DNA from 3 places in the Oxobacter pfennigii genome. Region 2 is predicted to be linked to each of the others. Evidence: a T-box and tRNA genes for the amino acid it is inferred to sense, from the RefSeq annotation. Region 2 holds a T-box; the other regions hold tRNA genes.
The links. The T-box of region 2 lies ahead of serS (serine--tRNA ligase). A T-box ahead of a tRNA ligase gene usually reads a tRNA of that ligase, here a tRNA-Ser.
Positions count from the first base shown of each region.

Region 1: it encodes a tRNA-Ser, which carries the amino acid that the T-box ahead of serS (serine--tRNA ligase) is inferred to sense. The anticodon was not compared.
Region 3: it encodes a tRNA-Ser, which carries the amino acid that the T-box ahead of serS (serine--tRNA ligase) is inferred to sense. The anticodon was not compared.

Region 1 is NZ_LKET01000027.1:15,019-19,368, reverse strand. Features, by position in the region: gene OXPF_RS06185 (uroporphyrinogen decarboxylase family protein) at 1-712, shown strand, start outside; gene OXPF_RS06180 (MFS transporter) at 734-2,077, shown strand; RNA gene rnpB (RNase P RNA component class B) at 2,172-2,491, opposite strand; tRNA gene OXPF_RS06175 (tRNA-Ser) at 2,513-2,603, opposite strand; gene OXPF_RS06170 (ABC transporter ATP-binding protein) at 3,171-4,350, shown strand, end outside.
Region 2 is NZ_LKET01000045.1:16,756-21,105, reverse strand. Features, by position in the region: gene OXPF_RS16945 (helix-turn-helix domain-containing protein) at 1-877, opposite strand, end outside; tRNA gene OXPF_RS16940 (tRNA-Ser) at 1,107-1,198, opposite strand; tRNA gene OXPF_RS16935 (tRNA-Ser) at 1,228-1,318, opposite strand; gene serS (serine--tRNA ligase) at 1,391-2,674, opposite strand; T-box leader at 2,752-2,984, opposite strand; gene OXPF_RS16925 (hypothetical protein) at 3,245-3,442, shown strand; gene OXPF_RS16920 (M1 family metallopeptidase) at 3,542-4,350, opposite strand, start outside.
Region 3 is NZ_LKET01000021.1:401,222-405,571, forward strand. Features, by position in the region: gene OXPF_RS05040 (HD-GYP domain-containing protein) at 1-1,239, shown strand, start outside; gene OXPF_RS05045 (DUF5317 domain-containing protein) at 1,249-1,794, shown strand; tRNA gene OXPF_RS05050 (tRNA-Ser) at 1,896-1,985, shown strand; RNA gene ffs (signal recognition particle sRNA large type) at 2,033-2,299, shown strand; gene dnaX (DNA polymerase III subunit gamma/tau) at 2,414-4,036, shown strand; gene OXPF_RS05060 (YbaB/EbfC family nucleoid-associated protein) at 4,098-4,350, shown strand, end outside.

The sequences.
Region 1 (4,350 bases), on a different contig from region 2:
AGGAAAGCCATTGGGCCCTTCAACCTTCGGCCAGGTAGGCATACCCCTCCATATGGGCCCCTTTATGAGAGAAAAGGATTTTGAAAAGTTCTATTGGCCCACATTGAAAAAACAGGTGGAAGCAATAACCGAAATGGGCATAAATGTAAACCTCTTTGTAGAGCATGACTTTATGAGGTTTCTGGATTATTTCTATGAGCTGCCTCCCCATACCATCCTCCGTTTTGAATACGGTGATCCCAAAATCGTTAAGGAGAAGCTGGGCAAAAAGCATATATTAAGCGGTTTTTATCCTCTTGTAATGCTTCACTCGGCCACGAAAGAACAATGCATAGACAAAGCCAAGGAATTGATTGATATACTTGCACCCGGCGGAAATTATATGTTCGGCTTTGACAAGGGCGCCATGGATATGCACGGCAGCATATCCGAAAACTTAAAAGCCGTACTTGAGTATGTATATATAAACGGAAGATATGATGACTATTATAAAGGCGATAACAAGGACCCCCATGAAGCTTTAAAGCTAAAAAGGCGCAGCGAGATAATCAATGAAATAGATAAAAGCATAAATTCAAAGTACTTTACAGTATGGGAAAAATATAGAGAAAGCCATCCGGAGCTTGATGGAAGGCCCTTAAATATAATAGGACCTAAAATTCAAAAATATGAAGATATGATGTTTAACTTTATAATCAATCTTTGTTCTTAAATATATATAGGAGGTTTAAGAATGTCTAAGCTGCCAAAAAGAGTTTATATCGCATACGGATATCAGGAATTTGCCATGGGTTTTGCGACAACAATGGGAACTCAGTATTTTCCTTTCTTTTTGACCGATGTTGCAATGGTATTGCCGGCTGTCGCGGCAACAATCCTGCTTATCGGAAGAGTTGTTGACACAGTTGACGTACCTCTTATAGGAGCGCTGGTTGAAAAAAGCAATATGCCATGGGGTAAATACCGCTCATGGCTTTTTGTAGCCCCGCCCTTAATTATAATTTTTAACCTGCTCATGTTTACCGATTTTAATGTAAGCCTGCCTGTAAAGGCTGCCTATCTCACAATTGCATATATAATGGGCTATGTTTTTGTCAACTTTACAACCACTTCCCGCCTTACAATGCTTCCGGTATTTACCTCGGACCAGACCGAAAGAGCAGCCCTTTCCGCAAGCAGAGGCCAGGGTGCCGCCATAGGACAGCTGGTAAGGGGTGCTATAGTATTGCCGCTGGTCTTATTCCTGGGCGGCGGTGATCAGACTAAGGGATATTTTTTAACCGTGCTGGTATTCGGAGCGGTAATCATATCCGGATTATATTACATTGCCTATCTTGCAAAGGATTATGATAAACCCATGCCGGGAAGAAAGCCTGCCACGCTAAAAGATATGGTTATAGCCGTAGCCACAAACAAACCGCTGCTTTTATTAGTGATTGCGGATATTTTCAGATTGACCGCAACAAACGTCCTCATGGGTTTGGGTATGTATTATTTTAAATATGTCGTAGGAAATCTACTGCTCTTTGCGGTGTATGCGCCTATTACAGCAGGCTGTATGCTTGTGGGAGCCACAACGTCAAGGTTTTTAACCAATAAATATGATAAAAGAACTGTATACAGAATGGGAATAGTAGTCTGGGCCATAGGGATGATTTCTGTTTATTTATTTGCCGGCAGCAATGCGGCGGTATTTATCGCGCTTGTAGGATTGGCACAGTTCGGCATGGCTATATCCAATGCCCCGTCCGCCGCATTTTACTCAGATACTGCCGATTATAGTGAATGGAAGACAGGAAAAAGCGTAAAAGCCCTCAATATGTCCTTACTGCTCATACCAATAAAGGCCGGCGTGGCAATAGGCGGCTCGGTGGCAGCTTTCGGCCTGGCAACCATAGGATTTAAGGCAAATGAGGTTACGCCTGAAGTAGTGCAGGGATTAAGGGTTTTGATATCGGCAGTTCCAAGTGTAATTGCTGTTATTGCCATTATATTTATGACTATTTACAGCCTGGATAAAAACAAGATGGCTGAAATACAGGAGGAATTAAAGCAAAGAGCAGCGCAAAAATCATAACAGCAGATAGCGCCAAAATAAAAAATCGCCGGGTTACCCGGCGATTTTTTATTTTGGCGCACTTAATTTTAGTGCATATAAAGATATTAAGCAATACGGTAAGCCACTTTCTGTCGCGGACAATCATCTGTCTACCATTTCTGGTCCCCCGCTAGTTTTATTCCCTTGAGGGGGTTCCCCTACCTTAATTTGGGTTTCTGCATTGAGGGGTTTACAAACGTTCCACCTTCTCCGTCGCCGGAAAAGCTCGTCTCTGTTGCACTTTCAGGATACTCATGCCTCAGTGAGTGCATTTTCTCCGCCGTCGGGTTGCCCCGCCCTCCCTTGCGAGAGGCTCAATCCTATTGGCGCAGGCATCTCAGCCTGCGGCAGTGTGGACTTTCCTCTATGTTGCCATAGCGATTGTCTGTATTACTTAAGTCTCTTTCATACTAATGGCGGAGGGTACAGGATTTGAACCTGCGCCAGCCTTACGACTGCTAACGGTTTAGCAAACCGTCCTCTTGAGCCACTTGAGTAACCCTCCATAGTAATTTGTCATTAAGCTAGATATTTATTATATAACTATTTTGATAATTTTAAAAGGTGTAAATGTTAGAATTTTACCCACAATCTAAAATAAATATTGCATATTTAAAAAAAGCCGCTATAATATCTGTAAATTTTAAGGCCTTATAAAAAATGTATGAAAACTGTGCAAATAGTATTGGGTGCGATTTTAGGCTTTCCTGCTGCCGCCCCGCTGAAAAAGACAAAACTTGTATAAAATCCGTTGCCTTTTCCAAATTTAAGTATTATACTAAAAAGGTAGCAGATTAATTGAGAGGGGGTCGTAAACATGAAATTCAGAGAGGACAGCGTAATAGTTAAATTAGAAAATTTCATCGCACGACCGGTATCTGGCTTTTAATTATTTTGTTTTTTATTGCCTAAAAGTAAAACAGAGCCACAGGGAGTGCGTACCTGTGGCTTTTTATATTTACATAGATGTGTATATGAAATTTCAAATTGCCGTAGAATAGCCATGGGTATGTGACTTTTTCTATGGTTTTTTTGTCGGGCAAAAGCAATGAATAATGGGGAAGTGATATTTTTGGCAGCAAAATTACGGCTCATGTGGGCGATTATGAGGGGGAACAGGCTCCAATACTTTGGAGCCATATTAAGCATGGGTATTTCTGCAGTATTGTCTCTTGCTACGCCTTTGATCGTGAAGGTGGCAATTGACTACATAATACAGAATAAGCCTGAGGAAGTTCCGGAATTTTTAATGTGGTTTATAAATAAATTGGGGGGCAGGGAAGTGCTCATGAATAATTTATGGGTGCCTGCACTTATTCTTGTGGCTGTTACGGCATTGAACGGTATTTTTCTTTATTTAAAAGGAAAGTTGTCTGCTGAAGCCTCGGAAGCCGCTGCAAGAAATATGAGGGATGTTGTGTACTCCCATATACAAAGCCTTCCTTACGATTATCACGTAAAGGCGGAGACGGGGGATTTGATACAGCGCTGTACCTCAGACATCGAGACTATAAGAAGGTTTCTTGCAGTTCAGATGGTAGAGATGGGAAACATTATATTTATGATAGCCTCGGCGCTTACGGTTATGATATCTTTAAACATTAATATGACTCTTGTATCTACGGCTACCATGCCTTTCATATTCATATTTGCCGTTGTGTTTTTCAATAAGGTAAGCCGCCTCTTTCAGGATGCCGACGAAGCCGAAGGAAGGCTGTCGACGACTCTTCAGGAAAATTTAACGGCGGTCCGGGTTGTAAAGGCTTTCGGAAGGCAGAAATATGAGGTTGATAAATACGATGAAAAGAACAGGGAATACAGGGATAAATCCTTTAAATTATCCATGCTTCTGGCAGTTTACTTAGCAATGTCTGATTTTGTTATTATGTCTCAGACGGGCATCGTGCTTATATACGGCGTATACAGGACAGTTACGGGAGCAATCACTCTGGGAACTTTAGTGGTATTCACATCTTATGAAGGGAAGCTACTTTGGCCTATCAGGCATTTAGGAAGGATACTTACCGACGCGGGAAAAGCATTGGTATCATTGGGAAGGATAAAAGAAATACTTGATGCGCCCCTTGAGGATATGAAGGAAAATGGGCTTAAACCTCAAATGGAAGGCGACATTGAATTTGAAAATGTTTCTTTAGGCTATGAAGAGGGCAGAGAAATTTTAGAGGATATTTCATTTACCGCTAAAAAAGGAGAGACAATTGCCATTCTCGGAGCCACAGGCTCGGGAAAAT
Region 2 (4,350 bases):
TATAAAAACTCCACCCAAGATAGACTGCCACAATAATCGGCCAGTAGAAGCCCGCGAATTTTGATACCCTTTTCGAATGCTCTTGTTCTTTTGGCTCGAACTCGCCTTCACGCAGCAGCTGGTCATAACTGCCTTTTATGGTCCCCGCAGTGATAAGAAGATATACCGCAACGGAGACAATGGCCAGCAGCAGAGCTACAAAGAAAGACAAAGTCATGCTCGAAGCCTCGAATATGCCGGCGACGACAAGCGGTATGACGCATAAAATGCAAAGAACAACGCCAATGGCCATGTTCCGAACATATGTTGTCTCAAATGCCGCCCGCTTTTCCTTTACAATGCCCAATAAACCATATTCAAGCTCAAAATTACTATTTTGCAGGTATTCAAAGCGTTTCATTTTTGCACTGCTGATAATAAATATGGCAACGGCTCCTGAGACCATCAATAATAACGTTACAATGCCAATACCGGATGCGGCTCTTTCGGTTACGGCAACACCCACCTCCGATACTGTGGACAGCAAAATCAACAAAACCGGGGAAAGAATACATAACATAACGCCCAATGCAACCTGCCTTCCATGGATAGCCTTATTCCTTAAAAAATCGTTCATTTCCTGTAATGAAACGCGTATATAATTTTCTGTCTCATCTGTATCGGAATACACAGTCGTTTCAAGATCATCTTTTAACAGGTAGTCCGTCGTTACACCGAAAAGCTTCGCCAGTTCCAGTATGCGATTGATATCCGGTATTGCGGCGGCGCTTTCCCATTTAGATATAGACTGTCTTGATACGTTCATTTTTTCTGCCAGTTCTTCCTGAGACCATCCGTTGTTTTTACGCAACGATAAAATTTTGTCTGCCAAAATCATTTTGAATTCCTCCTATTCATCAAATAGCATTTTGACGATATCGCAAGGAAATCATAACAAAGCTTCCGGTTGCATACTATCAACATGACTTGAAAATTCCGCAACCATTAGTTGCACTTTCGTTAAGCGCCTGTATCCCTGCAGGATATAATGCTTTTGTATTTAAGATAACATGCCTGCCAATATAAAGAAAAACACAGCTTCCCTTAGCGGAAAGCCATGTCTTTTCTGGCGGAGAAGGCGAGATTCGAACTCGCGCTAGAGTTGCCCCTACTAACGGTTTAGCAAACCGTCCCCTTCAGCCTACTTGGGTACTTCTCCATTGGCTTAAGTTTACAAAAAATTATTAATGGCGGAGAGGGTGGGATTCGAACCCACGGTAGGGTCACCCCTACGCCGGTTTTCAAGACCGGTGCCTTAAACCAACTCGACCACCTCTCCAACGGCACATTTTATATTATAACAATCAAAATTTACTGTGTCAACACAAAACATGCCATAAAGCTACTGGTTTTATTTCACTATTTTTTCAACGCCGCCCATGTAATTCTTAAGGGCTTCGGGGATTTTTACGCTGCCGTCGGCTTCCTGGAAGTTTTCTAAGATGGCGGCTACGGTTCTTCCTACTGCCACACCGGAACCGTTTAGTGTATGAATGAACTGAGGCTTATCCTTTGGTGATGGTTTGTATTTTATATTAGCCCTTCTTGCCTGGAAATCCTCGAAATTGCTGCAGGATGATATTTCAACATATCTTCCGTAGCTGGGCATCCATACCTCAAGGTCATACTTCATGGCTGCGGTAAAGCCTAAATCACCGCTGCATATTTTAACCACCCTGTAAGGTATGCCAAGAAGCTGCAGTACTTCTTCCGCATCGCGGGTTAATTTTTCAAGCTCTTCATAGGAATCCTCCGGCTTGGCAAATTTAACAAGCTCTACCTTGTTAAACTGATGCTGTCTTATAAGGCCCCTTGTGTCCCTTCCGGCAGAACCGGCTTCCGCCCTGAAACAGGCAGTGTAGGCAACGTGTTTTATGGTCAGTTTATCGGCATCCAGAACATCGTCCCTGTACATGTTGGTTACCGGCACTTCTGCTGTAGGAATTAAAAAGTAATCTGTATTGGTAACTTTGAAGGCATCCTCTTCAAATTTAGGGAGCTGGCCGGTTCCTACCATGCTCCTTCTGTGCACCATAAAAGGCGGGAATATTTCTTCATATCCATGCTTTGTAGTATGCAAATCCAGCATGAAATTTATACATGCTCTCTCCAGACGCGCTCCTAATCCTTTGTAGAAGGTAAATCTTGAGCCTGTAACCTTTCCTGCCATTTCAAAATCAAGTATGTTAAGCCCGGTTCCTATTTCCCAATGGGCCTTTGCTTCAAAGCCAAAGTCTCTGGGTGTGCCCCATTTTCTTATTTCAACGTTGTCATCATCCGTATCTCCCTGAGGAACCGTTGGGTTTGGTATGTTTGGAATGGTAAGCATTATAGTTTCAATTTCTGTATCTATGCCTGATATCTGGTCATCAAATTCCTTGATTTTTTCGCCCAAGGCTTTTGATTCAGCCAGTAAGTCATCGGCATTCTGCTGCTGCTTCTTTAATTTTGCTACCTCCTGGGTTATGGCGTTTCTCTTGTTTTTAAGTGCTTCAACTTCAGTAAGGATTTTTCTCCTGCTTTCGTCCAGTTCCACAACTCTATCTATAAGGGATAAGTCGAAGGACTCCCCCCTTATTTTCATTAATTCCTTTACTTCACTGGGATTGCTTCTTATCCTCTTTAAATCCAGCATTTACATTACCTCCTGATAATAATATGAATAAAATATATTATAATTATCCTAAAATAAAAAAGCCCTTCATCCCCTTATCAAGGGACGAAAGGCTAATATTTCCGTGTTGCCACCCTAATTGATAAGCTATTAATAATATTTACACTATTGATAGCCATCCTCTTTATGTGCTGTAACGTGCACTGACGATATTGCTTAATTGGTCGCAATCCCTCCGGGATGGATTCACTATGCTATATAACCGGCTTTCACCGCCCGCCGGCTCTCTTTATATAAATACATAACTACTATTTCCCGTCATAGGTTTATATATTTTTAATATATTGGAATTAATTATTTCATGAAACCTGCTTGCAGCTTTCATGTCAAATGATTTCAAATGGCTTTGCCATTTTGAAATTATTATATCATAATTTCAAGAAAATTCAACAATATTTTACCTGTTTGATATCTTTCCTATATTTTGTTATTTTTATTCTCCCAGCTTCATATTATTTTACTATACTTCACTGAATAAATAAAATGAGTTTTGACAATTATTTAAGTAGGAATTATTTGGGAGGAGAAATTATGAATAATATTGATTTTGCGGGTCAGTTAGCCGACCTTAAAGATACCGACTATAAAAACACTCTTGCAATTGTTAGCATTATTGAGTTACTTATTGAAAAAAAAGTTATCACAAGGATGGATCTTACTAAAAAGGCGCAGTTTTTGGACAGCCTAACGGAAGAGCAGCTTAAAATTCTTAAAGCCCAGGACATATAAGAACCCATATCCAGATTAGCAATCAAAGATTGCTGGCGGGTTCCGAGAACCTATGTTTGTGCAAATAATAAGTCAAAAGAAGCAGACTTTCTGCTTCTTTTAGTTTTTTCCGGATAATCTGTTTTTTAAAAAGGTTGCTGCCTCATTGCCGCATATATCAGTGGCTATGGTTATAAAATCATCAGTATTGGCATTTTTAAATTTATAAGTTTCAAAATAGCTTTTCAATATTTCCAAAAACATTTCATTCCCAACTTTGTTCCTGAATTCATCCAGTATGTAAGCCCCTTGTATATATACTACGATGTTGTATTCGCTTCCTGTTTTAAATTTATCCATGGAATCCATGGGAACCCTGTTAAACCTGGCCATTCCCACCCGGGTATTTATTTTCTCTTTGAAAGCAGCTTCCCCGTAGTATTTTTCAAAATACATAGCCTCGGAATATGTAGCAAGAGCTTCGTCCAGCCAAGGATCCACATATTCGTTATTCCCCACTATTACATACCACCATTGATGTGCTATTTCGTGGGCTACTGCAGCTTCCAGATTTTTTTCCTCAAGATATTTATAATACTGTTCCCCTACCGCCGTTAAAAGAGGGTATTCCATGGCTCCGCCGTAAAGGGGAGTTTCTACAATATCAAAGCTTTTATAGGGATATTCTCCAAAGCTCTCAGAGAAGAAATCCATGGCTTTTGATGCATAATCAAGAACTTTAATCCCTCTTTCCCTGTCTTCATTTAAAAAGAAGGATCTTATTTCTATGCCATTATGCTCAAGTTCTGCCATTTGAAATTTGCTGCTACTTACCCAGGTAAAATCCCGTACATTCTTTGCCTCTATTGATATGATCTTTCTGTTATTATCAAGAGCTTTTTCTTTTTTTATATCGCCTGTGGACGCAA
Region 3 (4,350 bases), on a different contig from region 2:
TTTATATATGTTTTAGCAGCGTCATGTTATTATTTTGCATTTACATCTCACAAGTTTTTTTATACCGGAAGACAGCCTTCCATCACAGAAATAATACTTTTTATCCTTTTATCGGTATTAACTGAATCCGGCATGATATCATTGAAGCATTTAGGTGTTAGTCCCGGATTTGCTATAACTTCAGCAGCCTTTTTGCTTTTCGGTCCATTCTGGACGATGATTATCGTAAGTATAGGAACAGCACTTAGAGTTCAGAAAAGGGACGGGGTATTAGTACATATATTAAATACTCCTGTCTATAAAACCCTTTTTAATTTTTCGGAAATGGCAATTTCTGCATTCTGCGGTTGGCTAATGTATGATACTATAAATACTGGATTGTTCAGTATACAAGCAATGTCGGTTATAAAATACGCCGCTTTTGTTATTGCTTTTCTTGTTGTAAATACTGCCATTATTTCCACACTCATATTTATAATATCAAGAAACAGCTTTATTGAAGTATATGTAAGCAATATTAAATTTGGAATATTGAATATTATAGCAATGGCACCTTTAGGTGCGGTACTGAAATATTTATATGAACAATATAATTTCGTAGGCGCTTTTGTAATAATGGTTTTGGTGATGCTGATGCGTTACATTTATGTGCTTTACATAGAAGCAAAATCCAAGTACATGCAGACTGTACAGGTTTTGATGCATGCGGTCGAAGCCAGGGATAAATATACCGAAGGCCATGCCAGAAGAGTAGCGGATATAGTTGAGATGATTGCAAAAGAGATGAAGTACAGTGAAAGCAGGATAGAACAGCTGATAATAGCATCGTATATTCACGATGTAGGTAAAATAGGCATAGATGACAGCATATTAAATAAACCAGGCAAGCTTACTCCGGATGAATATGATATAATTAAATCCCATCCTGAGATAGGATATAAGATTGTAAAAGATATTAAAGATATCGGTGATATACCCATGCTAGTCAGACATCACCATGAAAGATATGATGGCAAAGGTTATCCATCGGGTAAGAACGGAAGTGAGCTTCCTATAGATGTATTTATAATTCAGCTGGCAGATAGTATAGACGCTATGGAATCTGACAGGCCTTATAGAAAAGGCATGAATCTTGAAGAGATAATTGCTGAGATTGTAAATAATAAAGGGACACAATTTCACCCTGATGTTGTTGATATATATTTTAAAATACTTAAGAAGAAAAATAACATTGCATGAGGTTGAACTATGTTTATAGAAGCCTTGCTGTTGTCTATAATAATTGGATATATCCTTAAAGGGAGCATTAAAAGAGTCAATGTAGAAAATATAAAAGGAAGCTATATTGCTTTTTTATCCTTTGGAATCGAAATTATGATTTTCATACCTGTCAGGAAAGGTATTATAAGTCCGGGCATTATTACACTTTTACTATATATAGTGGAATATATGCTTATATTTATGTTCATTTATATGAATAGGAAAAATAAATGGATCTTGATTATGGGGATTGGTTTTATGCTAAACGCTGTCGCTATATTTGCGAACGGAGGCCTGATGCCGGTAAGTCAGGCTGCAATTGATGCAGCAGGTATAAAGGGCAGTGTCTCCTCCGAGGGACTTTACACACTGGTAAATAAAAGCACAAGACTGTGGTTTTTGGGAGATGTAATTCCTTTTAGAATATTTAGATCTTATGTAGTTAGTATCGGCGATTTAGTATCCGCAATAGGTTTGATGATATTTATGATAAGCGGAATGCGGAAAACCAAGGTGAAAAGTATAATGCTGTAACCTTAATATCATATTGACAGTGGGTTGTTATTTATTTATAATAGGAAAAGTCGAGAGAGTTAAAATCGAATATAAAGCTTTAAAAAGTAGACCTTACTCATGGAGAGATGTCTGAGTGGTTGAAGGAGCACGCCTGGAAAGCGTGTGTAGGGGCAACTCTACCGCGGGTTCGAATCCCGCTCTCTCCGCCATAGTATAAGATCTGCTTTTTTTAGCATAATAACTATGTACGTTCTGGCCGTACTAGCTGGGGAGTTTGCGGTGCCCTGTAACCTGCAACCCGCAATAGCAGGGGTGAAGTCCTAGGCTGAGGTGTAACCTTGTAAGGTCAGGCCTGTGTAAGTGGTGACGACGACTGGGTCCTGCGCAACGGAAACTTGTGAACCCCGCCAGGTCCGGAAGGAAGCAACGGTAAGCAAGCCCTTTCGTGTGCCGCAGGGTAGCCTGGTCCGAGCTAACTATATGGGTAACGCTTGTAAGGTTATTATCGAAGTTAGGTGTGCGGCCTATAATTTTAAACCATAGAATATTCTATGGTTTTTTAATTATTTCAGAGATTATGTTTGAGTTGAGTTTGCAATTATGTATAATATAGATATGGCAAAAAAGAGGTGAATTTATGTCTTACATAGCATTATACAGAGAGTGGCGGCCTAAAACCTTTAAGGAAATCATGGGACAGGATCATATTACAAGAACCCTTAAGAATCAGATACAGCAAGGGCGAATTTCGCATGCATATCTTTTCTGCGGAACCAGAGGTACAGGCAAAACCACCACTTCCAAAGTATTTGCCAAAGCTATAAATTGTCTTGACCCTAAAGATGGGGAGCCTTGCGGTAAATGTGAAATATGCCTTGGAGTTGATGCAGGAAATCTCCTTGATGTAATAGAAATGGATGCAGCTTCAAACAGAAGAGTTGATGATGCAAGGGATCTTGTAGATAATGTTAAGATGCCGCCTTACAAGGCAAAATATAAGGTGTACATCGTGGACGAAGTTCACATGCTTACAACCGAAGCTTTTAATACTCTCTTAAAGACCTTGGAGGAACCCCCTTCATATGCGGTATTCATACTTGCCACCACTTCATTTGAAAAGGTTCCGGCAACTATAGTATCAAGGTGCCAGCGCTTTGATTTCAAAAGGATACGCACAGATGACATCATAACGAGGCTTAGAATTATAGCTGATGACAACAATATAAGCGTTGAAAATAAAACATTGTCGCTTATAGCAAGAAGTTCTGACGGGGCATTGAGAGATTCCCTCAGTATATTTGACCAGTGCATATCCATGTCCGGAAAGGATATAAAATATCAGGATGTAGTATCCATGTTAGGAATATCAACAGACGAGTATCTGATAAAACTTGCTGATTCCATAGCGGCGGAAGATACTGTTTCATGTATATCCCTCATTGATGAATTGATTATAAACGGTAAGGATGTATATCAATTTATTAAGGATTTTATCATGCATTTCAGAAATTTGATGATATGCAAAATAGGAGATAATGCATCGGATATATTAAATGTATCAGATGAGTTTTTTGGAGAATTTAAAATACAGTCAAAAAAGTTTTCAACAGAAAGCCTGCTTAGGAATATAAATATATTATCAGCTGCTGAAGCCGATGCAAAATGGACGGCACAGCCAAGAATAATTCTTGAAATGGCAGTTCTTCGAATGTGCAGGAAAGAATTAGATACTGATGTGGATGCCTTGCTTGAAAGGATAGAAAGACTTGAGAGTGCATTGAAGGGCAATGCCACAATAGCTCAATCACAGGATACAAAGGAAATCAGAAAGATAGAATCTGAAAAAACGGTAATAAAAGAACCTGTTAGGAAAACTGAAGCGGTAAAAGTTGAAACTATAGAAAATTTACCTGCGGTATCTCTGCAGGACATAGAAAAGAAGTGGAAAGATATATTAAGAGCTATTAGCAATGGAGGCCATAAAAGGTTATACGCCTTTATGCTGGAAGGAAAACCTGCCGGTGTAACAAACAATATTCTTACTATATCTTATGAAAAGAACTATGAATTTCATAAAAGGGGTCTGGAAGAATCAGATAATCGGAAAATAGCCGAAGAATATATTGCTAATGCCTGCGGATGTAAGTTGTATATAAAATGCATTATTAACGATGAGATAGCAGCAGACAAACAGGAAGATGATATAGTACAAAAGGCAATAAGCATATTTGGAGAAGATATGGTAGAAGTTGAAGAATAATATAAATTAATGGTAAAATAATATGGGTTAAGATTAATAATAATGTGCAGGAGGTTTTGATATGAGTAAAGGCGGGTTTCCGGGAGGAGGAAATCTCGGAAATTTATTAAAACAGGCTCAGAGCTTTCAAAAGAAGCTGGAAGAAAAGCAGCAGGAACTGGAAGTAAGAACTGTTGAAGCTTCATCCGGCGGTGGGGCCGTTGTTTGTGTGGCAAATGGAAAGAAACAAATACTTAATATAAAGATAAAAGAAGACGTAGTAGATCCTGAAGATGTAGAAATGCTGGAAGACCTTGTACTTGCGGCTGTAAATG